Regions from separate parts of the Lacticaseibacillus boliensis genome, predicted to be linked through region 2. Evidence: a T-box and tRNA genes for the amino acid it is inferred to sense, from the RefSeq annotation. Region 2 holds a T-box; the other holds one or more tRNA genes.
The links. A T-box is a leader RNA that pairs with one kind of tRNA and senses whether it is charged. The one in region 2 lies ahead of leuS (leucine--tRNA ligase), so its partner is inferred to be a tRNA-Leu.
Positions count from the first base shown of each region.

Region 1: it encodes a tRNA-Leu, which carries the amino acid that the T-box ahead of leuS (leucine--tRNA ligase) is inferred to sense. The anticodon was not compared.

Region 1 covers NZ_BAAIHN010000004.1:1,983-23,716, reverse strand. The annotation lists gene ACYVRB_RS02830 (EAL domain-containing protein) at 1-78, opposite strand, end outside; gene ACYVRB_RS02825 (DUF6056 family protein) at 82-2,259, opposite strand; gene purB (adenylosuccinate lyase) at 2,527-3,825, opposite strand; gene ACYVRB_RS02815 (ATP-grasp domain-containing protein) at 3,898-5,010, opposite strand; gene ACYVRB_RS02810 (nucleobase:cation symporter-2 family protein) at 5,031-6,359, opposite strand; gene ACYVRB_RS02805 (xanthine phosphoribosyltransferase) at 6,359-6,937, opposite strand; gene ACYVRB_RS02800 (glycoside hydrolase family 73 protein) at 7,155-7,781, opposite strand; gene ACYVRB_RS02795 (hypothetical protein) at 7,790-8,284, opposite strand; gene ACYVRB_RS02790 (cold-shock protein) at 8,429-8,629, opposite strand; gene ACYVRB_RS02785 (YkyA family protein) at 8,873-9,505, shown strand; gene ACYVRB_RS02780 (ECF transporter S component) at 9,560-10,162, opposite strand; gene ACYVRB_RS02775 (alcohol dehydrogenase) at 10,185-10,700, opposite strand; gene ACYVRB_RS02770 (DMT family transporter) at 10,882-11,748, opposite strand; tRNA gene ACYVRB_RS02765 (tRNA-Leu) at 11,827-11,912, opposite strand; gene ACYVRB_RS02760 (GNAT family N-acetyltransferase) at 12,013-12,486, shown strand; gene ACYVRB_RS02755 (SprT family protein) at 12,472-12,906, opposite strand; gene ACYVRB_RS02750 (ABC transporter ATP-binding protein) at 12,992-13,750, opposite strand; gene ACYVRB_RS02745 (ABC transporter permease) at 13,743-14,642, opposite strand; gene trpX (tryptophan ABC transporter substrate-binding protein) at 14,639-15,637, opposite strand; gene ACYVRB_RS02735 (hypothetical protein) at 15,654-16,091, opposite strand; gene ACYVRB_RS02730 (cation-translocating P-type ATPase) at 16,209-18,863, opposite strand; gene nadE (ammonia-dependent NAD(+) synthetase) at 19,070-19,897, opposite strand; gene ACYVRB_RS02720 (diguanylate cyclase domain-containing protein) at 19,996-21,734, opposite strand, start outside.
Region 2 covers NZ_BAAIHN010000025.1:1,661-9,983, forward strand. The annotation lists gene metK (methionine adenosyltransferase) at 1-917, shown strand, start outside; gene ACYVRB_RS10270 (MDR family MFS transporter) at 984-2,453, shown strand; gene ACYVRB_RS10275 (phosphatase PAP2 family protein) at 2,499-3,143, opposite strand; T-box leader at 3,254-3,449, shown strand; gene leuS (leucine--tRNA ligase) at 3,515-5,926, shown strand; gene ACYVRB_RS10285 (putative polysaccharide biosynthesis protein) at 6,066-7,703, shown strand; gene ACYVRB_RS10290 (pseudouridine synthase) at 7,709-8,323, shown strand, end outside.

The DNA of each region.
Region 1 (21,734 bases), on a different contig from region 2:
CACGCACACGACGACCACCGCCAAGACGAGCAAGGCGATGGCTGTCCAAAACAGCCAGAATTCCAGCGTCCTTAACATGCTTTACACTCCCTTAGTCCTCACCAAACCGCGATAAACGCGATATGCCGCCACATGATCCCAAAGCGCCAGAAGCAACAACACGATCACGACCCAAAACGGCACGCTGGTTTTCAACCGCAACCAGCCGTGCACCCGCGTGACCGGGATCGTGAGCGTTGCCAAGCCCGAAGCCGGCATCACGCGCGTTGTTGGTTTCAACAGGCGATACCCAAACGGCGCCCGGATCGGAATGTTGTGCCCAGTAGCGACTTCTTCATAGACGCGATAGACCCGGTGACCGTCATCGACATAGCTGATCGTGATCCCTTGTTTTTGGGCCTGCACGGGAATCACCACCCGCTGGTTGGCCGCAGCCGTCAACCGGTATGTCGTCGGCGCACTCCCCAAAGTGCGATAGCCGGCGGTCCCGGCGCGGTGAATATCGACAGTTTGCCCGGCGGCGCCACTGATCGGCTCTGTCGCCACGGTTTGCTTACCAGCTTGAAAAACCAACAACGCCTTAGCCTGCTTGGCCACATGAATCACCAGCGACTGGTCAGCCGCCGCGGTGAACGTGTACGCCTTAGGATTGCCAGAAGCGGTGATATAGCCAGCAACCGAAGCGTGTGAAATATCAAACGTCGTGCCGATGTTCCCGGAGATCGGCTCGGTGCCGACCTGTTTGCCGCTGGTATCGATATAGCGCAACGTAGCGGTACGCATCTGCGTGGCCGCGGCAACTCGCTGGCCTTTGATCAGATGCTGGCCGCGAGAATAAGCACGCACCAACGCCTGATAGAGATGCCAGCCCCAGGTGTGCTCGACGGCAGAATAACGCTTGAGCGGCAGTGAATTGTCGACCGTGACGGTATCCAGGTGGTAATAAGCGGCCATCCAAGCGTTGAACCAGCGTTTCTTCGGGTTCCCATTGGCGACATACGTCGATTGCCAATACTGATTGCGGTCGGTGTATACCGGCGCCATGCCAGGAACCGCGGCGTGTTTAATGTCGTGTTTGGCGTCATAGCGGCAGATCGCATCCCCATTAGCCCAAGTCTGATACGACCGATAATTCGATTGCACCGCCGCTTGAAAACCTGGGATCGCATAAACGCCAAGGCACAGGGCCAACAACCCCGGTAACAGGCGGCTGATCCAGGTACCCGCTCGCAAGCGTGCGTGGTCTTGCGCCAACAACAGTAGCGCGATGATCAGATACAGATTCGGCCCGAAAAACACCCGGCTGAGGATCTGTGGCGACACGATCAGCGCCACGATGCCCAAGATGGCGCCAAGCGCATACAGACACCCGGCCAGATACTCACGATCCCGGCGCCATAACAGCTGGTGGCCGAAGGTGTGATGCTGCCAGCCGAGGTACACGAGCACCCCTGCTACCAGCAACAACAGCCAGCCAGAATATTGCCCCGTTTCAGCGAGCAGCTTACCGATCTGAAACTGTTTGCCGCGCACAGCGATCTGATTGACCCCTGAAATCAACACGATGTAATAGCCAAACCCGGCGGCGATCCCGCCTGCCCACTTCCAGCCAAGCTGTGACTTCTGCCAGTCAAACAAAGTAAAGGCCAAAGCGATAAACACTGTGACCGGGGCGGCGTTTTCGTTGGTGGCGCCGGCAAAAAAGCCTAACACCGACATGCCAACGACCATCAAGCGCGGATGCTTGGCGTGGTAGTTGAATCGATACGGTAACAAAAAGCTGAGATAGATCAGCGCCACCCAAAGATAGTTGAAAGCCCCAGATAACCACAAGATCGTGGTGCCGTAATCCGGCAAGCCAACCCACATCAGCGCATAGGTCAACGCCAAGAAGCCGACCCGGATCCGTTTTTTGCCAAAGACATGCAGATTCATCAAGATCCCGACCAGCACAAACACCGCCGCGCTGGCAACGTTGAACACCGCTTTAGGAAACTGCATCGCTGTCATCACCCCTGCGTGCGCAACGAAGCGACCGTTGTAGATCCGCGTGTGGTTTTGCAACGACAACAGCAAATCCCAAAGGTTATGGATGCCACGCAGATGGTGAGGCCATTCGCCTTGATAGAAAAAATGATATAAATAATCATCGCCGGAATAGCCGCTCACGTCATACAGCACCTTCATCAATAAGAAGACGCCGACGCAGAGCACACAAAAACCAGCGAACCAGAGAATTCTGTTGACTTTACGATTCACGGAATCGTCCCCCAAACTTGTGTCAACATTTGTTGTATAGTAAATAATATCACAATATCAGGCTTAATCGTGCATCTTAAGATGAAAAGATATAGCTTTTTCATCTAGTGTCGCAAATAAAATAATAATTGGTCTACCATTTCCGATGCTTGTTTATCCACCATTGCCGACATACTTTGAGAATTGGTATAGGCTCAGCCACAAAAATAGCGCTACCCCACACCTTGAAAAGGTCGTCAGGTAGCGCTATTAAGCACCCAGAGGTCGCTAGTCGCCTAACCCGATGCGATCAAAGATCTCATCGACATGGCGCAGATGGTAATGATAATCGAAGGCGTCATCGAGTTGGGCTTGGCTCAAACGCTCAGTGATCTTCGGATCGGCTTCAAGCAACGGCCGGAAGTCGCGGTGCTCGTCCCACGCTTGGGCAGTTTTGGGCTGCACCAGATCATAGGCGGCTTCACGCGAAAGCCCGGTTTCGATCAGCTTGAGCATCACCCGCTGGCTGAAGATCAACCCGTGAGTCTTGTTCATGTTAGCAATCATGGCGTCTGGGAAGACGTCGAGATTTTCGATAATCGTCGTGAAGCGATGCAAGATGTAGTCCAGCAGGCCGGTGGCGTCTGGCAACATCATGCGCTCCGCAGAAGAATGCGAGATGTCACGTTCATGCCAAAGGTTGACGTCTTCCAAAGCCGGGATGCTGTAACCGCGGATGATCCGCGCCAACCCAGAAACATTCTCGGAACCGATCGGGTTGCGCTTGTGTGGCATCGCGCTGGAACCTTTTTGCCCGGCGTTGAAATGCTCTTCGACTTCGTGAACTTCAGTGCGCTGCATGTGGCGCACCTGGGTGGCAAACCGCTCAACGGAAGTCGCGATCAAGCCCAGCGTCTGAATGTAACGAGCGTGCAAGTCTCGCGGCAATACCTGCGTGGAGATCTCTTGAGCCCGGATCCCGAGGTGTTCGCAGACATACGCTTCGACTGCTGGCGGCGTGTTGGCGAAGGTCCCGACCGCACCGGAGATCTTGCCGGCTTGCACTTCATCGGCCGCTTCATCAAAGCGCGCCAGATCACGCTTCATCTCTGAATACCAGTTGGCCACGACCAACCCGAACGTCGTCGGTTCCGCATGGACACCGTGGGTCCGCCCCATCATGACGGTGTGTTTGTACTTCTTGGCCAGAGCCGCCAACGCACCAGTCAATGCTTCGATATCTTGACGCAAGATTGCATTGGCCTGCTTAAGCACATACCCTTGGGCGGTATCGACAACATCAGTCGATGTCAGACCAAAATGCACCCACTTCTTCTCGTCTCCTAAAGATTCAGAAACCGTGCGAGTGAAGGCCACGACATCGTGCCGCGTTACGGCTTCAATCTCGTGGATGCGATCAACGGTGAAGCTGGCGTTTTGGCGTAGCGCCTTGACGTCTGCTTCTGGAATCTCTCCTAGCGTTGACCAAGCTTCCGCAGCCAAGATTTCGACTTCCAACCAAGCTTTGTAACGGTTCTCTTCGGTCCAAACTGTCGCCATCTGCGGGCGGCTGTAACGGTCGATCATGTAAGCGTTCCTCCTTGAGTTAGACAATAAGCTTTCAACGTGTTACCTAAGTTTAAATACGTTCACAAGAGGTTAGAGGCGAAAATAATCTGTGGCATTAATGGTTTGCGTGATCACATCACGATCCCCCACCACCGCGATTTCGCCGATCTCGTCGGTGTCATCGGTATCCGGATAGAAGCGGAACTGCCAATCCGGTTTGATCTGGATCTGGGTCATTGCCGCTGCCCGATCATCTTGCCGCAGTGGCAACAAGGCCCCGCCTTGGACAAGGTGTACCTCCGGCAACGGCCAGCCAAACAGCGCGCGCAAGTGCAGGTAATACGGCGAGATGCCTGTCGTTGCCGTCAACACATGACCGTTGATCTGGGGACCGGGGAACAGGCGCTTGACGTACAGCGTCAAACTGCGCGTCATGAACAACTCGATACCAAACACCCCAGTGTAGTCGAGCTTGTCAGCAAGCACCCGCGCGATCCGCTGAATCTCGGTTTGCACCGCTATGCCGCCGGTCGCTGGCACTACCGACGCCTTCAGCTGATGATGTTCGAAGCGATTCTCCACCACCGGCATCACCTGGATATGCTCGCCGGCCTTGGCGACCAGCACCGAGTATTCGATCGGCTGATCGAGCCAGGCTTCTAAGACATACGGGCGCTGTTGCAGGAGCTGTTCAGCCCGATGCACGTCTTCCGGCTGGGTCAAACGCAGCTGCTGGTCGACACCGATGCCTTTTTGGATCGGCTTGAGGATCGACGGAAAGCCCACAGTTTCCACCGCCGCGGAGATATCTTTCGGCGTGACGACCTGCGCGTAAGGCAAGATATTCATGTTCAGGTCATCAAGGTACACTTTTTCCAGATACCGGTCTTGGGTGACGCTCAAAATGTCGACACCGGAAGGCAACTGACTGCGCCGAGCGATATTGGCCAAGGTGGTGCCGTCGACGTTCTCATCGACATACGTGATGATCTGCGCCAGATCGACCAGCCGTTGCAACGCTTTGACGTCGTTGGCATCCCCTATCAGCCGCATATCCGCAACATCAAACGCGATATCACCATCGGCCGGGGCCAACACGATGGTATGCATCCCCATCCGCCGGGCCGCCAATGCGAGATGATAGGCCCGCACGCCGCCACCGATAATACCGACGATCGCGCCAGGTTTAATAAATTGAGGCATAAACTGACCTCTTTCTGCGATTATGATTCATCGTCTTTTTCGTTCAATCCATCTTCTGTTTCAAGCTCCGGTTGCGGCGTGTGGGAATTAAAGATCCAGTTCAACAATACCGCTGACACACTCGCCATCAAGATCCCGGAACCAAAAAGCAACTGCAACGTTGCCGGCAATGCCTGGACGATCTCAGGTTGGGTCGTGACGCCCAAACCCAAACCGATCGAAATCGCCGCCACCAGCAGGTTCTTATCATTGTGAAAATCAACCTGTTGTAGCATCCGGATGCCTTGCACCGCCACCATGCCGAACATCACCAGCATGGCACCGCCAAGCACCGGTGAGGGAATGATCGTCGCCAAGGCGCCGATCTTAGGCAATAACCCCAACAAGATTAAAAACAGCGCAGAAAACATGACGGGCTTGCGCGTCTTGATGCCAGACAACTGCACCAACCCGACGTTTTGAGAGAAGGTCGTATATGGGAAGGTATTGAAGATTCCGCCTAACAACACCGCCAGGCCTTCAGCCCGGTAGCCTTTTTTCAGATCAACTTGTTCGATCCGCCGGCCGACGACATCCCCCAAGGCGAAAAACACCCCGGTGGATTCGACCATCGATACCAGCGAGATCAAAATCATCGTGACGATCGAGCTCCATTCAAAATGCGGCACCCCAAAGTAAAACGGCGTTGGCACGTGAAACCAGCTGGCCTGGGCGACCGGGGCAAACGATACCATGCCCAAGAACCCAGCCAAGACGGTGCCACCGATCAACCCGATCAAAATGGCGATGCTACGAACGAAACCGCGACCCCAGACGTTAAACGCCAAGATCAACAACACGGTGAACGTCCCGACCGCCAAGTTGGCCGTCGATCCGAAGTCTTTGGCCGTCGTGCTGCCGCCACCAAGATTCTGGAAGGCCACCGGAATCAGCGACAAGCCGATCACGGTGATCAGCGTGCCAGTCACCAACGGCGGAAACAGCTTGCGCAACTTGGCAAAGACGCCAGAAATCAAGAAGACAAAGATCCCAGCGGCGATGATCGCGCCGTACATCGTCTGAAAATCAAACTTTTGCCCGATCAAAATCAACGGGGCGACCGCCTGCACGGCACAACCGAGCACGACCGGCAACCCGATGCCAAAAACCTTATTAGCAAAAATCTGCAACGCCGTCGCGACGCCGCACATGAAGATATCGATCGAAACCAGATAGGTCATCTGGGAGCTCGTGAAGTGTAGCGATGCCCCAATCAAAATCGGAACCAACACAGACCCGGAATACATCGCCAACAGATGCTGGATCCCCAATACCGCAGCTTTTGGAGCGGAGATGTCTTGCGCCTTCATTAGTCCTCCTTTTCGAATTCGACTTGGCCGTCCACAAAACGGCTGATCCGCGCCAGCGAAACCGTCTTGATGTGACGCTCATCGAGCAACTTGCGGCCTTTTTGGAAACTCTTTTCGATCACGATCCCGACACCAGCCAGCGTCGCGTTCGCCTGGCCAATGATATCGATCAAGCCTTCGACCGCCTGCCCATTAGCCAAAAAGTCATCAATGATCAACACGGTATCATCGGCGTGTAAGAACTTCTGGGCAATCGCGATCTGGTTGGCAGTTTTCTTGGTGAAAGAGTAAACCTCTGCGGTAAACAGGTCGTCTTTCAATGTCAACGACTTGTGCTTACGCGCGAACACGACCGGAACGTGAAACGCCATCCCCGTCGCTAACGCAGGGGCGATCCCTGAGCTTTCGACCGTGAGGATCTTGGTGATCTTGGTGTCTGCAAACTGCGCGTGAAACTCGTTACCTAACGCTGTCATCAAATCGGGATCGATTTGGTGGTTCAAAAAATTATCCACCTTCAGTACTTCTGTCCCGAGCACCTGACCATCCTTTTTGATCCGGTCTTCAAGTAATTTCACCAGTATCCACATCCTTTTTTTATTCGTCAAATTTCACAAATTTTAACACAAAAAACGCACTTGAACAACCGGATAACCGATAATCGTGTGCCTTTTTCGTGCTTTTGTTCGGGTCGTTTGTTTGGGTTTAACCGCATTAGGCACGCACAGTCAGCCCTGTAATCCGCATATTTCCACAGTGCAAATAAAAAACCCGATTATTCGGGTTTTACGAACATTAATTGTTTGTTGTATCGTAACGATCCAAATGCCAGGTTTTGATCAGTGCGATCAGCTTGCTCGGGTAATCAGGATCGGTCGCATAGCCATCGGTTTGTAGCGCCTTAGCCGCTTCTTGATAGGTCTTGGCGGCCACGACATCGCGGTATTGCGCGGCATTCCAGCGCGTCCCGTTCACGAACAACAACGCGTGGGCCTTCATCGACGCCTGGTCGCTGGGATACACCGCAAACCGGGCGTTGACCGTCTCCCACTTGCCGTTCACATACTCTTTGGTCGTCATCACCTGACTGGCCTTGGGGTCGTTGGACTTGATGCCAAACAAATTGTGGTAATCGACCGCCAAGCTACTTTGGCCCCAGTTAGACTCCAAGATTGCTTGCGCCAAGGTGATGCTAGGCAAGATGCCATATGTGGTTTGCAACTCTTGGGCATAAGGGGCCAGGCGCTGGATGAACGCCTGCTTGCTCGATTGGGCCTCAGAAGATTGGGTCTCTTCACGGCCGGTTTGGGCGGCCAGGCGTTGGCAGCTCACCACCAACACACTCACGGTCAACACGAGCAACAGTACCCAGATCACTGCCGGCAGTCGTGGTTTACGATGTCCTTTGCGCCGTCGCGCCATTCAATCCCTCACTTTTTAGGCGCGTCAAGTTGATCTTGCGCCCAGGTCAATAGGTCTAACTGTTCGGTTTGCAGCTGTTTAGCCACCTTGGTTGGCACCACAAAATCGAGGATATCGACCAGCCCGTGCACGCCGTAGTCTTGCCGCAGTTGCAGGTGCACGCTGACCTCATCGCCGCCGCGCGGTTGCTTGACGTAGCTGGTAGTGAGGTTCGGGCTCTTCAACCATTCCTTGGCGATCAGCATTTTGGCGGTCTGGTAGCGCTCGGCCAAACTCCCGGCTTCAGGCGTCGTCGTCTGCATCACCGCGAGTTTCTGGGCCAGCATCCATTCATAGTCTGTGAATAAGTAGCGCAGCTGTTCACGCTGTTTAGGCAACAAGGCCGCCTGGTTGGCCAAGATTGCCGCCGTGGGAATGTGCATGACCGACTCTAACACCTTGGCGCTGCCGTCGCGCTGTTGCAAAACCAACGCTGCTAATTCAATCAATTGCGTATCATCCAACACAGTCACCTCCATATTTTATGATACCATGTCCCAACTTGCGATACCGCGTTGTTAACGATTTTTAATCAATCTTCGCCAGACTAAAAAAGCCACGCCTGGGGTTGACCACGCGCAGCTTTTCGGTTGCTCACAAAGCTTATATTAGTCTTTATTGACGTTAACGGCTTGCGGGCCACGATCGCTTTGTTCAACTTCGAAGGTCACACCTTGGCCTTCTTCAAGCGTCTTGTAGCCATCGCCTTGAATGGCGGAAAAGTGGACGAAAACGTCAGAACCGTCTTCGCGAGTGATAAAACCGTAACCTTTTTCAGCGTTGAACCACTTAACTGTACCATGTTCCATGAGAACAATCCTCCTTGCGCATGTTGCGCGAATCATAATATTGCATTTTTCTGTTTGGTCTAAGTGGAAGAAGTTCAGGAACCTAACAACCACACCATTCAAAAAAGTACAAATTAAGTTTAACATGCTGTCAAGACGGCATCAAGAAAGACGCTCGAGCGATTTGGCGATAACGGGTGACGCTAGCAATTCAACAAAGTTTACGCTAGGATGAATGTAAATCTTACTTTCGGAGGCCAACTTATGAAGAAGCTGTGGATTCCTTTGCTCGGCTTGGCGCTGCTGTTGAGCGCCTGCACGCCGCGTTTTGATCAAAAGAGCCAGCTCAAAGATAACAGCACCACGGTGATCGCCCAAGTGGCCGCTGAAAGTCGTGCCATTCAGACCATCAACACTCAGGTCGGCGACTTCCCGGCCACCTTCACACAGGCTTATGGCGCCAACGCCAACACCGATTTTCAAAACACCGGCGCCGTCAGCGAGTTGATCACCAAGCGCGAAAACGCCTACCAGAAGCTGGAAAAAGCGCAAAACGAATTAGAAGCCGCCACCAACCGTCTGACCAAGATTGCCAACCAAAACAGCCCGGACCTGCCCAAGGCCGAGGTCCATCAAGTCTTGACGACGTTGCGGCTGGCCAAGCTCGACCACAAGACATTTGACGCCTATTACAAAGAACTGACCAGCGCCGAAGATGAATTCTTCAACAACGTCGCCGCAAACGCAAGCGATAAAGACAGCATTGAAGACGCCTTGACTCAGCTCAATCAATACGATAGCTCCTTGAGTCAACAAGCCGATATCGTGCAGGCCAACCTGCAATCCGTCACCGCAGACGCCCAAGCCTTACAAAAAGCCGTCGCCAAGATGCCATAACCCAAAAAACAAAAGCCGTGCGCACTTTGCGCACGGCTTTTTTCAATGTTCACGTTAGCGTTTGAAGCGCATGAGCACCTGCCCGAGCAACGGGACAATGATCCCTGCCATCGTCGCTTCGGCAACGGCGTTGATGGCAAGCGCTGCGATCAACAGCCAGCCGAGGTTGCTGGCGTCAGCACCGGCTACCACCGCGTTAGCGTTATGGGCGAAGAAGACCCAGGTCAAGGCAATCACCAAACTCGTGTTAGTCAACGCCCCGGCGACGCCGGCACAAACCATTTTGATGGTCGCAATCACATCGCGTTGGTGGGACTTGGCGATGTGGTTAAAGATCAAGGCCGCCACGATCCCGACCATGATCCGTGGCAAGATCGCGATCAGCGGATTGCGGAACAACAAGATCGTCACGGGATCAGTCGCGTCGGTGTAAGCTTTGATCAGGCTGATGACACCCCACAAGGCACCTAAACCGGCCCCACCGCGGACACCAAGCAACACCCCACCTAAAATAACCGTCAGATGAATCGTCGAGATCGCCGGCCAGGCGGGAAAGATCCGGATGTAGCCGATCATCGGAATATAGGCTTGCATAATAATCAACGCCCCGAGAATCCCCAGAATGCTGATTGTGTATGCGGAGCTTTTGCGCGTCATGTATTTCCTCCAGTCGCGACGATCAGTCTGTCGACGGGCGATTCGGGTCAACTTCACCTTCATGGACACGTTGAATGATCGGCGCAAGATATTTTTTTTCAGCTTCGTGCCGTGCTGCCACGGCGTCTTTGAAGTCAATGAATTGCTTATTCAAGACCAATCGTCCTTTGAGAAACAACCTGGCATTCCACTTGGCGGTTTGGCGATCAAACGACACCCCGATCACCCCAGAACGATTCGTGGAACGCAGCTTCGTCACCGCGGCGAGGTTGACCCCTTCGCTATGTTGAAATTGGCCGCGCTGACCCATCTGCGCGCGCGTCTTGGGATTTTCCATGATCGCTTTGCGCATATATTCGCGCCGATAACACCCACAGCTAGTCGTCGTGCCTTTGCGCAACCGATACCCATCGACGACCGTGGTGTTGCCACACGCACACCGACACAGCCACCGCGCGTTACCGTTTTTGGCGGCTCCAGCATATTCCACAACGGTCAGGCGTCCAAACGTTTGGCCTGTAAGATCCATTTGCTTCATAAGCTCACACTTCCTTGTTGACGTTTTCCCCACTCATATATTGACCGATGGCATAGTCGTTTGTCAAGGAAGTTGCAATCGGCAAAACCTGATCAAATCATCATTGTAAGCGCAACAAGGGTTTGCGGCTTACACTAACCAAAATCATGTCACGCGATCGGTTTTTCGCTTATTTGATTGGTTATTTGCTCGAAAGCCACAACCCCACCAGCGTCAGCGCGGCACCGCAAAGCAGCGACCACGTCAGCGGCTCGTGGAGTATCCATGCGGAAAACAACAAGGTCACGACCGGCACCAGATAGATGTAAACGCTGCTTCTCACCGTACCCAGGCGCTTCACCGCGATATTCCACGTGACAAAACACAGCGCACACGCGCCTAACCCCAGATACAAGAAGTTGCCCAGGTTGACCGGTTGTAACAACGTCGCTAACTTGAGGTCGACGCCAACCCCCAATGCCAGCGGCACCATAAACACCAGCCCGTAAAAGAACACGTGCCGTGTCGCCACAACCACGTCCGTGGCGATCTCTCCGATCTTGGTGGTCAAGATTGAATACACCGCCCAGGCCAACGCCGCCAACGCTGCCAGCGCGTCGCCTAACAGCCCGCCATGCCCAGACCCAGGATTGCTGATCAACATCACCCCGCTGATGGCAACGACAAACCCCAGATAAAACCACAGACTCGGGCGCTTGGACTTCAAGAACAGGGTCGCCAACAACGCTGTGAAAAAAGGTGAAATCGTGACGATGACCCCGACGTGGCTCGCGGTCGTTTGCGTCAAGGCGATATTTTCCAGCAGATAATACACCGTGATGCCAGACAAGCCGGCGGCCACAAACCACCATTCTTGCCGCGGCCGCGCCAGGTGCAGCCTTTTCGGCCGGCAGAGCCACAACGCCGCATAGCCAAGCACGAAGCGCGTCAGCAAGATCGTCACCGGCGAGAAGCTGACCAGCAAGAGCTTCGTTGATACAAACGTCGTCCCCCAGATCAAAATGGTCATACTGGCAGCAATGTGCCCGCCTAGCTGTCGTTTGTTCAATATTTTCACCTCTTCACAAACATAAAAAAATCCCTCAGCTTTTCAGCCGAGGGATTATTGTTATTAATTGATTCTCGATGCGGGTAAGAAGACTCGAACTTCCACGGGCTAAAACGCCCACAAGATCCTTAATCTTGCGCGTCTACCAATTCCGCCATACCCGCATATCTCAATCAAGCACAAGAAATAGTATACGGTCTGAGCCCGCTGGCGTCAACTGTTTTTTGGAAAAACATGTTATAATTCACTCACAAAGGAGTGATCATGATGATTCGCCTCGCCACCACTAAAGATACCGCGGCCATCGCGGCCTTGTACACTCAACTCACCGCGGAAATGGCCGCCCTCGCCCCGGATGTGATCAAACCGCTCGACCAGCCGGCAACGGCCTATTTTCACGACTATTTGCAAGAACCCAATGCCGCGATCTGGGTGGTTGAAGAAGCCCAACAACTCGTCGGTTTTTCGTTGGCGGTTGTCGCCGCGACCAGCAACGAACCCGAGGTCGTCTATCACCGCTTCGCTTATTGCATCGATTTGTTTATCGACGCCACCTGGCGCCGCCACGGGTTTGCGACGGCTTTGATGGCCAAGGCTTTTCAATGGGGCCAAGACCACGATTGTGAATTTCTCCAGCTGAACGTCTTAGGCGCGGATACCGGCGCCCGCCGCTTCTATGAAGCGCTGGGCTTTTTGCCGCAACAACTCACGCTCACCAAGTCCTTAAATCAAGCGTAACTGTCCGCCACAGCGACCACAAGTAAACCGAGTGATATTGATCCGGCGTTGTCGCAAAAACAGCTGTCCGCATCGCTGGCACTGATAGCGGTGCTTGGCGGGTTTGGGCAAGGCCGGTGCAAAGCGCGACCCACCGACCCGGCCCAACAGTTGCTTAAAATCGGCGTCTTTGTGCTGATAGCCGCGCTGGGCACGGTAGAGATGATAGTGACACAGCTCGTGTTTGATGATCGCGATCTGTTGTTCAGCCGAAATCGCGGCAAATAAGTGCGGATTAAAGTCGAGATGCTGGTCTTGCAGGTGGAATCGGCCACCAGTCGTCTTCAGCCGGGCGTTAAACCGCGCGATATTGAGGAACGGCAGCTTGAAGCCGGCCAAAGAGACCTGCTCGACCAGTGCTTGTAGTTCTTGATCTGTCATAGATTCCTTTCTAAAAGAGATGTGCACGACTCCGAATTCATCAAGTCGCGCACATCTCTATTTGCTTGTCTTAATTGTTGTGCGTTTAGCCAAAATACGTCAGTAGGTCTTCGCGCGTCAGTTCGGCCTTGGCCGCCGCGTCATAATCCGCGACAATCCGGCCGGCCGACAAGATCACCAGGCGATTGCCATATTGTAAGGCATCCCCGAGATGGTGTGTGATCATCATGCAGGTCAATTTTTCGCGCGTGACCAGTTTGTCTGTCACTGCCATGATCGCGTCGCTAGTTTTGGGATCCAACGCCGCGGTGTGTTCATCCAGCAACAAGAGCTCCGGCCGCAACAGGGTCGCCATCAACAGACTAAGCGCCTGCCGCTGGCCGCCAGAAAGCTGCTCTGTCGGCTTGTTGAGGGCCTTTTCCAGGCCGTTGCCGGTTTGCGCGGCCAACGCCGCAAAATGCGGCAGCTGCTGGCGCAAGCGTCTTGAGCCTAGCGTCAAACGTTGCCCACGGCGAGAAGCGAGGGCGAGGTTTTCTGCCACCGTCATTCGCGGAGCGGTGCCCATCTTCGGATCCTGGAAGACCCGAGCGATCAACCGCGCGCGCTTTTCCGGTTTCTGGCGGCTGATGTCTTGGCCGGCAAGTGTGATCGTCCCACTGGCCAGCGGGATATCGCCGGTGACGGCGTTAAATAGCGTGGACTTACCTGCGCCGTTAGTCCCCAAAACACAGACGTAATCGCCTGGTGCAAGCGTCAGGTTGATGTCTTGTAGCAGCGGCTTGACGTCTGTATCAACGGCAACATTCACCGCGACGTTGTGTAAGCTTAACTGCGCGTCAGTCATGTGACACCACCCCTTTTTTCAATGTCCGGCGGATCCGCAGGCGATGATCGATCTGCGGTACCGTAATTGCAAGCGCCAGCACGACCGCGGAAATTACCTTGAGATCGTTGGCGTTGAAGCCGAGCTTCAACACGACCAACAAGACGAAGCGGTACAAAATGCTACCTAACACCACCGCCACCAGCCGCTGGCTCAGCGTCAATTCGCCAAACACGACTTCGCCGATGATGATGGCGGCCAGGCCGATAACGATGACCCCGATGCCCATGTTGACATCAGCGTAGCCGTTATTTTGCGCGAGCAAGCCGCCGGCCAAGCCGATCAGGCCGTTGCCGACGACCAGCCCCAACAGCATCTGGCGGTCTGGATCGATGCCCAGACTCCGCGCCATGTCAGGATTGTCGCCGGCAGCGATAAAGGCCTGCCCGATTTGCGTGTTCAAAAACAAGATCAACAAGGTCACGACCACGATCGCGACGATGCCGCCGATGATAACCGAGTCAAAATATGGCGGCATGTCTTGCAACCACTTAGCGCCGAACAGATTCGGTTGATTCAACAGGCTCAGGTTCGCCCGCCCCATCACCCGCAAGTTGATTGAAAACAGCCCGGTCATCACCAAGATCCCGGCCAACAGCACCGGAATGTGCCCTTTGGTCGTCAACAGCCCGGTGATTAAACCTGACAGCATCCCCGCCAGCAAGGCAAACAAGGTCGCCACCAGCGGTGAAAAACCGTGCGCGATCGCCGCTACCGCCACCGCCGCGCCAAACGGGAAGGTGCCTTCGACGGTCATATCCGGAAAATCTAAGATCCGGAAGGTCAAAAACAACCCGATCCCCACCAGACTATACAATAGCCCTTGGCCGATCGCAGATACCCCTAAACTCATCGAATCACCTCCCCATTTTTTTGTGCCTCTTGGATCACGCTGTCTGGCACCGTGATGCCAAGCAGCTTGGCTTGCTTCAGGTTCAAGATCAGCTTCCCAGTTTTCTCAAAATGGATCGGCGTCGTGGCCGGCTGCGATTTGCCAGACAACACATTGGCAACCATCCGGCCGGTTTGCACCCCGAGTTCATACTGGTCTAACCCGATCGTGGCCACACCGCCTTGTTTGACCATGGTGTCGACGGTCGGAAACACCGGGATCTGCTTGGTGTTGGCGACTTGGACCAGCGTCTGCATCGCGCTGGCGATGGTGTTATCCGTGGGCACAAAAATGGCGTCCACCTGCGTCACCATCTCGCCGGCGACTTGGTTCAAGTCGTTGGTCGAGCTGATGGTGAACTGTTTAACTGTAAAGCCGGCTTTTGGCGCCAGCTCCCCTACCATTTTCGCCTGCGTCTGGGCAGAGTCATCACTGGATGTCGAAATCACCCCCAGGGTCTTGGCCTGGGGCATCAAGCGGTGAATCAGCGCCAGTTGCGACTGGATCGGCGCCTGATCGGAAACCCCGGTGATGTTACCGCCGGGATGCGTATTTGACTGCACCAGCTTGGCGCCTTTGGGATCGGTGATCGCCCCGAGGATGATCGGGGTCTTTTTGGTCACATCCGCCAGCGCTTGGGCGGCTGGGGTCGCGATACCGACCATCACCGCCGCGTTTTCATCAGCGAACCGTTCAGACATCGTCTTCAGGTTGCTTTGATCGCCTTCCGCGTTTTGAAAATCGACTTTGACATTTTTGCCAACGGTGTACCCGTTTTGCTTCATCCCGGCGATGATGCCGTGATGGATCGCGTCGAGCGCCGGATGGGTGGTCAACTGCAAGATCCCGACAGTCGGCGTGGCCACCTTCTTAGCTGACTGGGGTTTGCCGGTCACGACGAATGCCGCACCAAGAAACACCACTAACGCCGCAATGAGTGCGAGCATTCGTTTCATGAATCTACCCTCCCGACTATGCCATCAATGAAATCTTTTGAATGTATTTCATCAACCGCGTCGTGGCCACATCCTGATCAGCTTCCGCTTCAGAAAAGGCTTCCTCGTCAAACGCAGATGGGTTGTCATGAAGGCTAGCGACCATCGCCGTGCAGCCATCGACAAAATCAGAAAACGCCGCCGTCAACAGCTTGTGGTTGCCCATCAGCTTCGCGGGAACCTTCACCTTTTGCAGTTGCGTCAGCATCTGTTGATAATGCGTCGTCCCGTCAGCAAACAGCGTCTTGATTGCCGTATAGTCGGCGCCATCAAAATCTGCCATGCTGCCGTCCAGCAGGGCTTTTTTGAGTTCTTCGAATTTCGGACTCATCTTATCTTGTTCCGCTTCTGTGTCGGTGACGACTTGGTTGATCAATTGTGCATAACGTGCAAACTTCTGTTGATTTTTATTCATAAATAATTCCTCCGCTTCTTCTATTTTACCCCAGAAACCCAGGCCTGGCTACGCGCAACGCAAAAGGCGCCGGACGCCCCTTTAATAAAAGGAGTGCCCGACGCCTGATGATTGTGCTTAACGGTGACGCAAACGTTGGAAGAACTTCACGACTTCGACGATGATGATGATTGACACCCCAGCGCCGATGACGACCGCCCATTGTTGCCAAGCCAACGTCGTCACATGGAACAGACCGTTGAAGCCCGGTACCAAGATGGTGAGGGCCAGCAACAGAAACGATACCAAGATCGCCAGGTTGAACGCCTTGTTGCGGAACAGGCCTACCGTGAACAGACTTTGGTGGATCGACTTCACATTAAACGCATGGAAGAGTTGGATCAAGCCCAAGGTGACATAAGCCATTGTCAAGGCATCCGCGTGCATCGCCGCATTGGCGGTGTGGATCGGCCAGGTGATCCCGATATAGTAAACCCCTATCGTCAACAGGCCTTCTAGTAGCCCTTGCCAGATCACTGCTTGGCCGACGCCACCGGAGAAGAAGTTCGACTTCCGGCCGCGCGGTTTCTGCTTCATGATCCCAGGTTCAGTCGGTTCGACCCCTAACGCGATGGCTGGGAACGTATCTGTCACCAGGTTGATCCACAAGATGTGCACCGGTGCAAGGATATCCCAGCCCAGCATCGTCATCATGAACAAGGTCAACACTTCGCCCAAGTTGGCCGACAGCAGATACTGGATACTCTTTTGGATGTTGGAGAACACCTTACGGCCTTCTTCGACGGCTGTGACGATCGTGGAAAAGTTATCATCGGCCAAGACCATGTCTGAAGCGCCTTTAGACACTTCCGTCCCGGTGATGCCCATCCCGATCCCGATGTCAGCAGCTTTCAGGGCTGGCGCGTCGTTGACGCCGTCGCCAGTCATCGCGACGACCTTGCCACGTTTTTGCCAAGCATTGACGATCCGGACTTTGTGTTCCGGCGCAACACGGGCGTAAACCGCGTACTTGTCGACATTGCGATCGAATTCATCATCGCTTTGTTCGTCGAGCTGCGCACCGGTGATTACCGCTTCGTCGTCGCCGGGTTCGATGATACCCAGCCGCGCCGCGATGGCTTCGGCGGTGTCTTGGTGGTCCCCGGTGATCATCATCGGCCGGATGCCGGCGTCTTTGGCCGCCGCCACCGCATCGGCTACTTCAGGCCGTTCCGGATCGATCATCCCGACCAGCCCGGCAAACACCAGATCGTGTTCGACAGTGTCGGAATCGACCGTCACCGGCAAGGTGTCGAGATACTTAAACGCCATGCCCAGCACCCGCAGTGCCTGAGTCGCCATGCCTTTGTTGACCGTCAAAAGTTCTTGGCGGTCGGCTTCGGTGAGGTCTTGTTGGCGCTCACCAAACGCCAACTTGGTCGCGCGTTTGATCAATTGATCCGGCGCGCCTTTGGTAGCAACCAAGAAACGCCCGTCGGCAAGCTGGTGAATGGTCGTCATCAGCTTACGCTCGGAATCAAACGGTACTTCCGCCACCCGCGGCCATTTGGCCAGCTCTGCGGCCAGATCGTACTGCTGCTTCTTGCCATAGGCGACCAGCGCGGTTTCCGTTGGGTCCCCTAACAGCGTGCCGTCTTCTTGGATCTTGGTATCGTTGGCAAAATTCATCACCGTCATCAGCGGGTTACCGCCGGCAATGCCATCGGCCGCGTCGTGCAGCTGGCCGTCATAATAAACTTTTTCGACGGTCATCTTGTTCTGCGTCAGCGTCCCGGTTTTATCCGATGCGATGATTTCCGTCGAGCCCAAAGTTTCCACCGCCGGCAGCTTGCGGACCAGCGCCCGGCGCTTGGCCATCTTCTGGGTCCCCAGCGCCAAGATGATCGTCACGATCGCCGGCAAGCCTTCAGGAATCGCGGCCACCGCCAGCGAAATCGCGGTCAAAAACATTTCCGGCAGGCTCGCGGCGTGACGCCAGATCCCAACGCCAAAAACGATTGCCGCAATGATCAAGATCATGATGGTCAAGGTTTTCCCGAGCTGACTCAAGTTGGCTTGAAGCGGCGTCGTCGTTTCTTCTGCGGCGTTGATCATGCCGGCAATGCGACCCACTTCAGTCACCATCCCGATGGCGACCACGACCCCAACGCCGCGGCCGTATGTGATGTTGGCGTTCATGAACGCCATGTTCGTGCGGTCGCCGATCCCGATGTGATCGCCGGACAAGGTTTCAGCAGTTTTTTCCACCGGCACCGATTCGCCGGTCAAGGCGGATTCTTCGATCTTCAAGTTGGCGGATTCGATCAAGCGCATATCGGCCGGTACGACATCCCCGGCTTCGACCAAGACGATGTCGCCGACAACCAGTTCAGAACTGGGAATCGTCACCACCTGGCCGCCACGTCGGACATGCGCATCTGGCGTGGCCATCTCCGCCAAGGCATCGATGGCTTCTTCAGCCTTGCTTTCTTGAAACACCCCGAAGATCGCGTTTAAGATCACCACGGCCAAAATGATCCCGGCGTCTGCCCATTCATGGACGATGAACCCGGCGATCAAAGCCGCCACCAGCAGCACAATGATCATGAAATCTTTGAACTGATCCAAGAAGCGCTGAAGTAGCGTTTTTTTCTCGCCTTTGGCCAGGCTGTTAGGGCCATTTTGCTCAAGGCGTGTCTTGGCCTCTTGCACAGACAACCCGGTTTGGGTATCGGTGTGGAGCTGTTCAACAACGGTTTGGGCTGATTGCGCGTATGCTGGTCGTTCGGTCATATCAATTCCTCCTTAGTGGTTGCGTCCGCCTGGGTAAAAAAAGAGACCCACGGACTGCGGCTGCAGTTCATAAGTCTCACTAATTAAGGCAACACCAGCTATCAACTTGTTGGTGATGTTGCCGCGGCTGAACCGCTAGTTACTCCCTTATGTGACAAGTTTAGTATACCTGAACACCAGTACGGGACGCAAGCGTTTTGCCGCGCCTATTTCCAAAAATCATCAAAAATAGTTATCGGAAGATGACGTTTGTGCTGAGAGCGCTGGTACCAGCCTTCGATCGTTTGGGCGGCATGGTCGCTGACCTGCTTGCCTTCTAAGTAATCATCGATGTCGCGATAGCTGACCCCGAGCGCTTCCTCATCTGGCAAGGCCGGCCGGTCTTCTTCCAGATCGGCTGTCGGTGCTTTTTCATACAAGTGAGCCGGCGCGCCAAGCGCCTTCAACATTGCCGCGCCTTGGCGCTTGTTCAACCGCCAAAGCGGCGTGACGTCGGCGCCACCGTCACCAAACTTGGTGTAAAAGCCGGTGACGGCTTCTGCAGCATGGTCGGTGCCGACAACAACGCCGGCGTTGGCCCCAGCGATCGCATACTGGGCGATCATCCGGGCCCGTGCTTTAATGTTGCCTTTGTTAAAGTCTGACACGATCAGGTCGTTGGCTTCCACCGCCGCTACCATCGCATCGACGCTTTGTTGAATGTTGACCCGCACGGTTTTGTCCGCGTGCATGAACGCAATGGCGGCCATCGCGTCGGCTTCATCGGCCTGTTCGCCGTATGGCAGACGCACGGCAATGAACTGATAACTGTCATCGCCAGTTTCTGCGCGCAACTCTTGCACCGCTTTTTCGGCCAGGGTGCCGGCAAGCGTTGAATCCTGGCCGCCGGAGATGCCTAATACCAATGTTTTCAATCCGGCATAGTGGCTTAAATAAGCCTTCAAGAAATCAACCGAACGACGGATCTCCGCCTGCGGATCGATCGTGGGTTGCACGTGAAGCGCAGAGATGATTTCAGCTTGTAATGGACGCATATTGTGGTTCCTCCTTAAACGCATGTACTCGATTCATCATACGCCTTTGGCCCGGCCGCACGCAACGCTTGCCGTCAGCAATGCTGACAACGCGCAAGCTAAAGCGTCGGCAAGGCAGGCTTGCTGAAGTAATAGCCTTGAAACAGCTGGATCCCCAGCGTGTCATGTGCGTAGGCCACTTCGTCCGCATTTTCCACGCCTTCGAGAATGAAATCCAGATGCGCGTCTTTGGCGACCTCGGTCCAAAACGCGATCCGTTCGCGCATTTTTGCTTGATCGTTGGTTTGGCGCAGGTTTTGCATCGCAAACTTGACGCCGTCGACATACGGCAACAGGTCTTGCACCACCTCGTAAGAGTTATCGCTGCCGACGTCATCGATATCGATCCGCACGCCGTTGGCCCGGTAGATCGCGGTGATCTTGCGCGTCGTGGCAAAATCGGGCACGTCGGTGATCTCGACAGTCATCTCATCGGGCCCTTCGTCACTGCGACTGAACGCCGTCAGCTTTTCAGCGACTTCTTCCGAGCTGAACTGTTTAGTCGTCAGGTTGATCGCCAAACGCCGGGTGCTCGACACCGCCAACGCCTTTTGCATCAGGCTGATCTGGGTTTCCGCCGAGATGTCAAACATGTCTGGCAAGACCCAATGATCGTGCTCGTGATCAAATAGGCGTAATAATAACTCGTTGCGATAACGCTCGGGCCGGTCGTCGCCGTCGAGTCGCATGATGCCTTGGGTGAAATAAGAATAAGTGGCGATCAGATCATGCGTGGCACGCGTGTGAATGGTCTCGCCTTCCACCGTGATCGTGTCCCGGCCGGCATGTTTGGACAGATACAGATTATCATCGGCCCGCTTATAGGTATCATCGATGGTCTGATCGCTGTCTCGACGCGCGGTCATCCCCATCGAAACCGTGACGGCAATGTCGGCGCCTTCGTATTGATAATGCGCCTTGCGCACCGCATCCCAACAAGCGGTGATGATCGGGATCACGGCTTCCGGTTTTTGATTGGGAAAAACAATGTTGAATTCTTCCCCACCGGTGCGATAGATCTGATGGTTGTCGCCATACTGCGCCAAGACGTCAGACAGTGTGGTCGCCACCCCGATCAAGACCTCGTTGCCTGCCAGGTGCCCGTAATGGTCATTGATCTGTTTAAAATGATCAATGTCTAACGCCACCAACGACAGCGGCCGCCTGTCAGCCCTGGCATGATCAAACATCTGGGTGAGATCGCGTTGATACAGCGAATAGGTCTTGGCATTGGTCAACTGATCGTAATTGGCGATCTGCCGCAGCCGTTTGTTGTGGAGCGCCGCATCGTGTTCTTGAATCCAAAGTCCTGCCGCCATGCTGGCCACCAAGATATACATCAAGATGCACCGCACCATGATAAATACGCGGTCTTGCGGCGCGGAAAATGCCGGCAACAGCACCCAGAAAATGACGCCGGTATAAGTAAACACCCCCATCGACGCCCACAGGTGATGGCGGATCTGTTCGTGCCACAAGCGCATGACCACGATACCGATGGCAAGCAGCACCAGCGACAAGGCAAACGTCGGGTGGGTCCAGTTGGCACTGTAATGCATCGTCCAGACAAGCAACAACCCGCCAATGCGCACGGCCAGCTCGCCCCAAGAGATCCCGTCATCCAGCAACGGGAAAACCAGCAAAAACAAACCCACATTGTGAAACATCACGCTGTTACTACCGACTAGATACCCCATCATATGTAAGATCAACCCGGTTCCAAGCGACAACGCCATCAAGCCAATCCGCGCGATCCAGCGCTGAGTTTTTGACCGCGGCGAAGCAAACGCGATCCCGT
Region 2 (8,323 bases):
TCGGGGTGCTCGTTGCGCTAGATGAACAATCACCCGACATCGCTTTGGGGGTCAACGACTCTTACGAAGCCAAGGAAGGTCTGACCGATCCGCTGGATAAAATCGGCGCCGGTGACCAAGGGATGATGTTTGGTTACGCAATCAACGAGACCAAAGAGTTGATGCCATTGCCGATCCTTTTGTCGCACCACTTGATGCAAAAAATCGCGGCGTTGCGCAAAGAAGGGACGATCAGCTACTTGCGTCCCGACGCGAAGGCTCAAGTCACTGTCGAATACGATGATGATGAAAAGCCGGTTCGTGTCGATACCGTTGTGGTGTCGACACAACACGACCCTGATGTGTCGCTCGAGCAGATCCGTAAAGACGTCGAAGATCAGGTGATCCGTGCGGTGATCCCGGCTGACTTGTTGGATGACAAGACCAAGATCTACGTCAACCCAACCGGGCGCTTCGTTCTTGGTGGCCCGCAAGCCGATTCCGGTTTGACTGGGCGTAAGATCATTGTCGATACTTATGGTGGGTTCGCTCGTCATGGCGGCGGTTGCTTCTCCGGCAAAGACGCTACGAAAGTCGACCGCTCGGCTTCGTATGCGGCCCGCTACATCGCTAAAAACGCCGTTGCGGCTGGTTTGGCTGATAAGTTAGAAGTGCAGCTGGCCTATGCGATTGGGGTTGCCCAACCGGTTTCTGTTTCTGTTAACTGCTTTGGCACCAACAAGATTGCCGAAGACGTGATCCAGCAGGCAATCCGCGAGAATTTCGATTTGCGGCCTGCCGGAATTATCAAAATGCTTGACCTGCGTCGGCCGATCTATAAGAAGACGGCTGCTTATGGTCATTTTGGACGTACAGATGTTGATCTGCCTTGGGAACACCTCGATAAAGTCGAGGCGCTGGCCAAGTACTTAGATTAAACGAGAAAAGAGGCGTTCACCCACCGCGAGGTTGGTGAACGCTTTTTTAATGGAAAAGGGAGGCCTATGAAGAAGAAATCAACGAATGTTGCCGCTGTTACCGTCGCGCTGTTCATCGCGACATTTATGACGGCGGTCGAAGGGACGATCGTGGCGACTGCACTACCGACGATCGTTTCAGAACTGCACGGCGTCGAGCTGATGAATTGGATCGTGTCCATCTACCTGCTGACTAACGCCATGGCGACGCCGGTGTTTGGCAAGTTGGCCGATCGCATCGGGCGCAAGCCGGTGTTTGAAGTGGGCTTGGCGGTTTTTGTCTGTGGGTCGTTGCTGTCGGGGCTGGCACAATCGATGCCGGTGTTGATCGTGATGCGCGCGCTTCAAGGCATCGGGGCCGGTGCCATCATGCCGGTAACCTTCACAATTATTGCAGACATTTATCCCTTTGAACAACGCGCCAAAGTTCTTGGCTTCAACGGGTCAGCCTGGGGGATCGCAGCGCTGGTGGCGCCGCTTCTTGGGGGCTTTATCGTTCAACAATTGTCGTGGCATTGGATCTACTTCATCAACGTCCCGATCGGAATCGTCACGATGCTCATCGTTTGGGTGGCGTTACAAGAAGACTATCAGCCGCAAAAAACGCCGGTCGACTACTGGGAAACGTTCTGGCTCGTCGTTGGGTTGCTCTTGTTGCTGTTAGGTTTTCAGGCGTTGGCGACGCCACACGGGGGCCTCAAATTGCTCGCCTTTTTAGTGGCCGCTGCGATCGCTTTGTGGCAATTCGTGCGCCAAGAGCGCAAGGCCCAAGACCCGATCATCGATCTGCACTTGTTTGCTAATCGCGCGTTTGTGGTCACCAATGTCGTGGCGGCGTTGGTTTCTGGTTTTGTCATCGGCTATGAAACCTATATGCCAATGTGGGTGCAAGGCGTGTTGGGCAAATCTGCGGCGTGGGGTGGTTTTGCCATCACCCCGAGTTCGCTGATGTGGATCGTCGGCTCGTTTGTCGCCGGACGCCTGCTGGTGATGACAACGCCTAAACGCATCATCAACCTGGCGCTGGCCGTCTTGCTGGTCGGCAGCCTGGTGTTGGCACTGGTGCCACAAACTACGCCGTATTGGGCCTTTTTGGTCGTTGCCTGCGGCTTGGGGTTTGGTTTTGGGACGATCATCACCACCACCACCGTTCGCGCTCAAGCCGTGGTGTCTAAAGACACGGTCGGCGTTGCGACCAGCTTCAACACGCTGTCTCGAACGCTGGGTCAGACGCTGATGGTAGCGGTGTTTGGGGTTATTTTGAACCTGCAGATGGTCAACGGTGTTGCCAGCAATCACCACTTGAGCATGGCTATGCTCAATCAGCTGATCGATCCGCAAAAGGCCAAGACGCTACCGGTGGCGTTGGTGCCGGCGCTACAAAAGATCTTGTATGCAGGGTTGCACGGCATCTTTTGGGGCACGGTGGTCGTGGTGGCCCTGGCGCTGGTCGTCAATGCCTTTGACCGCGATCAAGTCATGGTGGATGCAGATTAATGACGACAACAAAGGCGCCTTGCGAATTCGTCGCAAGGCGCCTTTTTAGCCGTGAGGCACGAGTCTTGGCGACATCAGCCACCAAATTAATTGCAACCCGCCCAATGCGATCAAGTAACCAGCCATAACGTCTGTGGGGTAGTGGACGCGCACATAGATGCGCGACAGGCCGATGGCGATGATGATGAGCGTCAGTAGCAACACCGCCATCAAGCGGCGACTGCCATGTTGTGTGATGATTGCCAAGATGATGAGACTGCCACCCAGTGCCATGGCGGCAGTGGCGTGGCCGCTAGGAAACGAGAAGCCGCCGGCGGTCGTGAGTGGGTGGATGGCCGGGTCCGCGATAAAAGGGCGTGGGCGCTGCAGCCAGGTCTTGAGCAGATGGTTAAGCAGATTCAAAGCACTGACATTGATACCGACGAACAACGCCGGCCAATACGCCCGTCGCCAGCTTAGCCACAACATGATGATGATCGTCATTCCCGTGACGGTGGCGGGATTGCCCAGGCTGGTGATGCCAAGCATCACCTGATCCAGCCAGGGGCTACGGGCACTGGTAACCACGGTGATGATCGGGTTGTCGAGAGTCGGTAGCCAGGTTGCGTGCTGATAGACTGCAAGCACTAGCGGGGAGGCCGCCAGCCACGCACATAAGGTGATGAGAAGTGGGGTTTTTGAGCGTGTCATAAGGAACTCCTTTTTTCAAGAAAAGCGGGTCGTTTCGTTCAATCGTAGCATAGTTTTGGCGGCAAAGGCTTGTTTGTCGGTTAAGAGTTTGCTATCATTGACCCAATATCAAACGAACAAAGGACTAGTAATCCGGCTGCGGGACAGCAGGGATCAGGCGGCCACTGCGAGCCTGACGGGCAGAAGATGAACTCACCTTTGCGTTGTAGACGTGAATTCAGTAGCGACTACCGGCAGACCCGTTATCCAAATTAAGCGCTGCGTCAGCAGAACTTAGGTGGTACCGCGGTGAAAGCCGTCCTAATTAATAGGGCGGCTTTTTGTATCCTCATACGCACCGTTCGTTTGACCAATCTTAGGAGGCAATATTGATGGCATACGATCACAAGGCGATCGAAAAGAAGTGGCAAAGGTATTGGGCTGAACACAATGAGTTCAACACAACAACTGATCCTGATAAGAAGAATTTTTACGCGCTGGACATGTTCCCTTATCCTTCAGGTCAAGGGTTGCATGTTGGGCATCCAGAAGGCTATACCGCGACAGACATTACTGCGCGGATGAAGCGGATGCAAGGCTTTAACGTGTTGCATCCGATGGGCTGGGATGCTTTCGGCTTGCCTGCGGAACAGTATGCCTTGAATACCGGTCATAACCCACGGGAATTCACGAAGAAAAACATCGAAAACTTCAAGCGCCAGATCAATAGTTTGGGCTTTTCCTACGACTGGAATCGTGAACTTTCTACGACCGACCCGAATTACTATAAGTGGACGCAATGGATCTTCGAGCAACTGTACAAGCACGGTTTAGCTTACGAAGCTGAGATCCCCGTTAACTGGAGCCCGGATCTGGGTACCGTGGTTGCCAACGAAGAAGTTATCGACGGCAAGACCGAACGTGGTGGTTTCCCCGTTGTTCGCAAGCCAATGCGCCAGTGGATGTTGAAGATCACCGCCTATGCAGATCGCCTGTTGGAAGACCTCGACGATCTTGATTGGCCGGAAAACATCAAGCAGATGCAACGCAACTGGATCGGCCGTTCGGTCGGGGCCCAGGTGACCTTCAAGATCGCCGATTCCGATAAGACCTTCGACGTGTTCACGACGCGCCCAGACACCTTGTTCGGGGCGACTTACACCGTCATGGCACCGGAACATGACTTGGTCGATGCCATCACGACACCGGAACAAAAGACGGCGGTCGCAGAATACAAGGCGGCGATCGAACACAAGTCTGACCTGGAACGCACGGATCTGAACAAAGATAAGACCGGGGTGTGGACAGGCGCTTATGCCATCAACCCGATCAACGGTGAAAAGCTTCCGATCTGGATCTCCGATTACGTTTTGGCCAGCTATGGTACCGGGGCCATCATGGCGGTGCCTGCCCATGATGATCGTGACTACGCGTTCGCCAAGAAGTTTGGGCTGAAGATCACGCCAGTCATCGAAGGCGGCGACATCGCAGATGCGGCTTACACCGGCGACGGTGTGCACATCAACTCCGGCTTTTTGGATGGGTTGAACAAGGCTGATGCCATCGACCGGGCGATCGCCTGGCTGGAAGACAAAGGCGTTGGCGAAAAGCACGTGAACTACAAGCTGCGCGACTGGGTTTTCTCCCGTCAGCGTTATTGGGGCGAACCGATCCCAGTCATCCACTGGGAAGACGGCGAAACCACACTGGTACCAGAAGACCAGCTGCCACTGATGTTGCCTGAAGAAGCCGACATTAAGCCGAGTGGTACCGGGGAATCCCCGTTGGCCAACCTTGACGATTGGGTTAATGTGGTTGACGAAAATGGGCGCAAAGGTAAGCGGGAAACCAACACCATGCCGCAGTGGGCTGGTTCTTCTTGGTACTTCCTGCGCTTTGTTGACCCACACAACAAGGAAGCCTTGGCTGATTACGACAAGCTCAAAGAATGGTTGCCGGTCGACCTGTATATTGGCGGTGCGGAACATGCCGTGTTACACCTGTTGTATGCCCGGTTCTGGAACCTGTTCTTATACGACATTGGCGCGATCCCGAACAAGGAACCCTTCCAGAAGTTGTATAACCAAGGGATGATCCTCGGCGACAATCACGAAAAGATGTCCAAGTCCAAAGGCAATGTCGTCAACCCAGACGATGTCGTCGAGCAATACGGTGCCGACACCTTGCGGCTGTACGAGATGTTTATGGGCCCGCTGGACGCCGGGATCGCTTGGAGTACGACCGGGTTGGCTGGTGCCCGTAAGTTCCTCGATCGGGTCTATCGCACTTTCATCGATGACGAAGGCAAGATGCGCGATCACATCACCACCTTCAATGACGGCAAGCTCGACAAGGTTTATAACGAAACCGTCAAGAAGGTCACCGAAGATTTCGAAGATCTGCACTTCAACACGGCGATCTCGCAGATGATGGTCTTCATCAACGACGCGCAAAAAGTTGACGTGCTACCTTATGAATATGTCGAAGGCCTCGTTAAGATGCTCGCCCCGATCGCACCACACTTGATGGAAGAAATCTGGAGCAAGCTCGGCCACGACCACAGCCTGACCTACGAACTATGGCCGACTGTTGATGAATCCAAGCTGGTCACCGAAACGTACCAGTTGATGGTTCAGGTCAACGGCAAGCTGCGTGGCCACATCACCGTTGATGTTGACACCGATGTCGACACGATCAAGGCGGCGGCCAAGCAGGTCGATAACGTCAAGAAGTTTATCGCTGGCAAGACGATTGTCAAAGAAATCGTTGTGCCAAAGAAGATCGTGAACATCGTCGTTCGTTAATTGAATGCCTAAACCCGTTGCTATCATGGCAACGGGTTTTTTGGTTTGACATGACAAGTCGCCGGCGTGCGTTGAAAGCCGCGGCACTTTCAATTAAAATAGGAAAGATAGTGCATTGATTGGAGCGGCGCGGAAAAATATGGATAAACAAACACAGGCGAAGCGCCCACAGCGCTCGGCCAAAGAACAAATGTTGCGCGGCTCGGCTTGGATGACCGCCGGCAGTATTTTCTCCCGGATCTTAGGGGCGATCTACATCGTGCCATGGCGGATCTGGATGGGGGCGGCGTTTTTGACCGCCAATGCGTTATTCACCAAAGGCTATCAGATCTACAGCGTCTTTTTGATCATTGGAACGGCCGGGATCCCCAGTGCGATTTCCAAACAGGTCGCGCATTACAACGCGATGAATGAATACCGGACGGGGTTGCGCCTGTTTCGTTCGGGTGTGCTATTGATGGCGGTGATGGGCGTCTTGTCGTGGGCGGTGTTGTGGCTGTTTGCCCCGATCTTGGCGGTTCACGATGTGGCGTTGACGCGCATCTTCCGCTCGTTGTCGTGGCCGCTGTTGTTGATCCCGTTGCTGTCGATCTTGCGTGGGTTCTTCCAAGGCTACAATGAGATGGCGCCTAGTGCGATCAGCCAATTCATCGAACAGGTCGCGCGCATCGTGTATATGTTGTTGATGACGTTCATCATCATGCGGCTGGGCAACCATGACGTGGTGGGCGCCGTCGCCCAATCGACGTTTGCGGCGTTTGTCGGAGCGGTATTTGGCCTCGGGTTATTGGTGTTTTATCTCATTAGCCAGCGGCAACGTTTCTCAGAGTTGGCCCAAGGTAGCAGTGATCAAATCAAGATCTCTGTCGGCCAGATCCTGATCGACATCTTCAAACAAGCGGTACCGTTCATCGTTTTGGATTCTGCAATCAATCTGTATTACATTATCGATCAGTACACGTTCAACCCGATGATGCAGTTCCGCTTTCTCGTGTCCAAACAACGTCTGGATGAGATCTACGCGTTGTTTGCCGGTAACGCCAACAAGCTGATCATGATCGTGGTCAGCCTGGCGGTTGCCATGGCGGTGACGGCGTTGCCGTTGCTCGCTGCTGCGGCGACACGCGGCGATCGCAAGGAAGTTGCCGCACAGATCACGAGCACCTTACAATTGTTTTATATGGTGATGATCCCGGCTGCGATCGGGATGGCCGCGATCGCGACGCCGCTTTACGTTGTCTTTTACGGTTACGACCAGCTTGGGATCCGGATGCTTGAATTGTCGAGTCTGCTGGCGATTTTGTTGGGGTTGTTCACGGTGTTGGCGACGCTATTACAAGGTCTGTTTCATAACAAACTGGCGATCGGTGAGATGCTGGTGGGATTTGCCTTGAAGTTTACCTTGCAGTGGCCGCTGATCTACTTTTTCAATGTATATGGCCCGACCTTGGCGTCAATGGCGGGGATGCTGGTGACGTGTGTGTTGATGATGCGCTCGTTGCGTGTCCGATACCACTACAAGGCCAGACAGACCATGCGGCGGCTGGCGGGGATCACGGCGTTTTCGCTGTTGATGTTCATCGTTGTGCGGACGATCATCATGGCACTCAGCCTGGTCGTCTCGCCACAGCGTGCGCTTTTTGCAATTATTATGCTGGTGCTTTCTTTGCCGGCTGGGGTCGCGGTCTACGGCTATGCCGTGTTGAAGACCCGCTTGGCAGACTTTGTGGTCGGCTCACGCGTCGCAGGCATCCGCCGGCGGCTACACATTAGGTGAAAAACATGCGTTTAGATAAATATCTCGCTCATCTGCAGGTGGGCACCCGTTCAGAAGTGAAGCAATTGATCAGAAACAAAAAGGTGACCGTCGATGGTGCCACTATTCGCGATCCCAGTTACGCCCTGGCAGAAGACGCAACAGTTGTTGTCGCCGGCAAACGCATTAGCGGCGAGCTCGATGTGCTGTACATCATGAACAAGCCGGCCGGCGTGATTACCGCAACGACAGATGCCAACGCCAAAACGGTACTCGATCTGATCGCGCCTGACGACCGGCGTCCCGGATTATTTCCCGTGGGTCGCCTAGACAAGGACACGACTGGTTTGTTGCTACTGACGACTGACGGTGCCTTGGGTCACGCACTGTTGGCGCCCAGCCGACATGTCGCTAAGACTTACGTGGCCAGCTTGGATGCTGAACTGACGCCTGATATGATGGCCCAGCTCGAAGCCGGCGTAGTGTTCAAAGATTTTACCAGCGCACCGGCCGAGGTCACCTTGCGCGATCCCAAGACCGCAGCCATCACCATCCACGAAGGCAAGTTCCACCAGGTGAAGCGGATGTTTCATGCTGTCGGGGTTGAGGTCATCACCTTGCAGCGCGTCGCCATGGGTGAC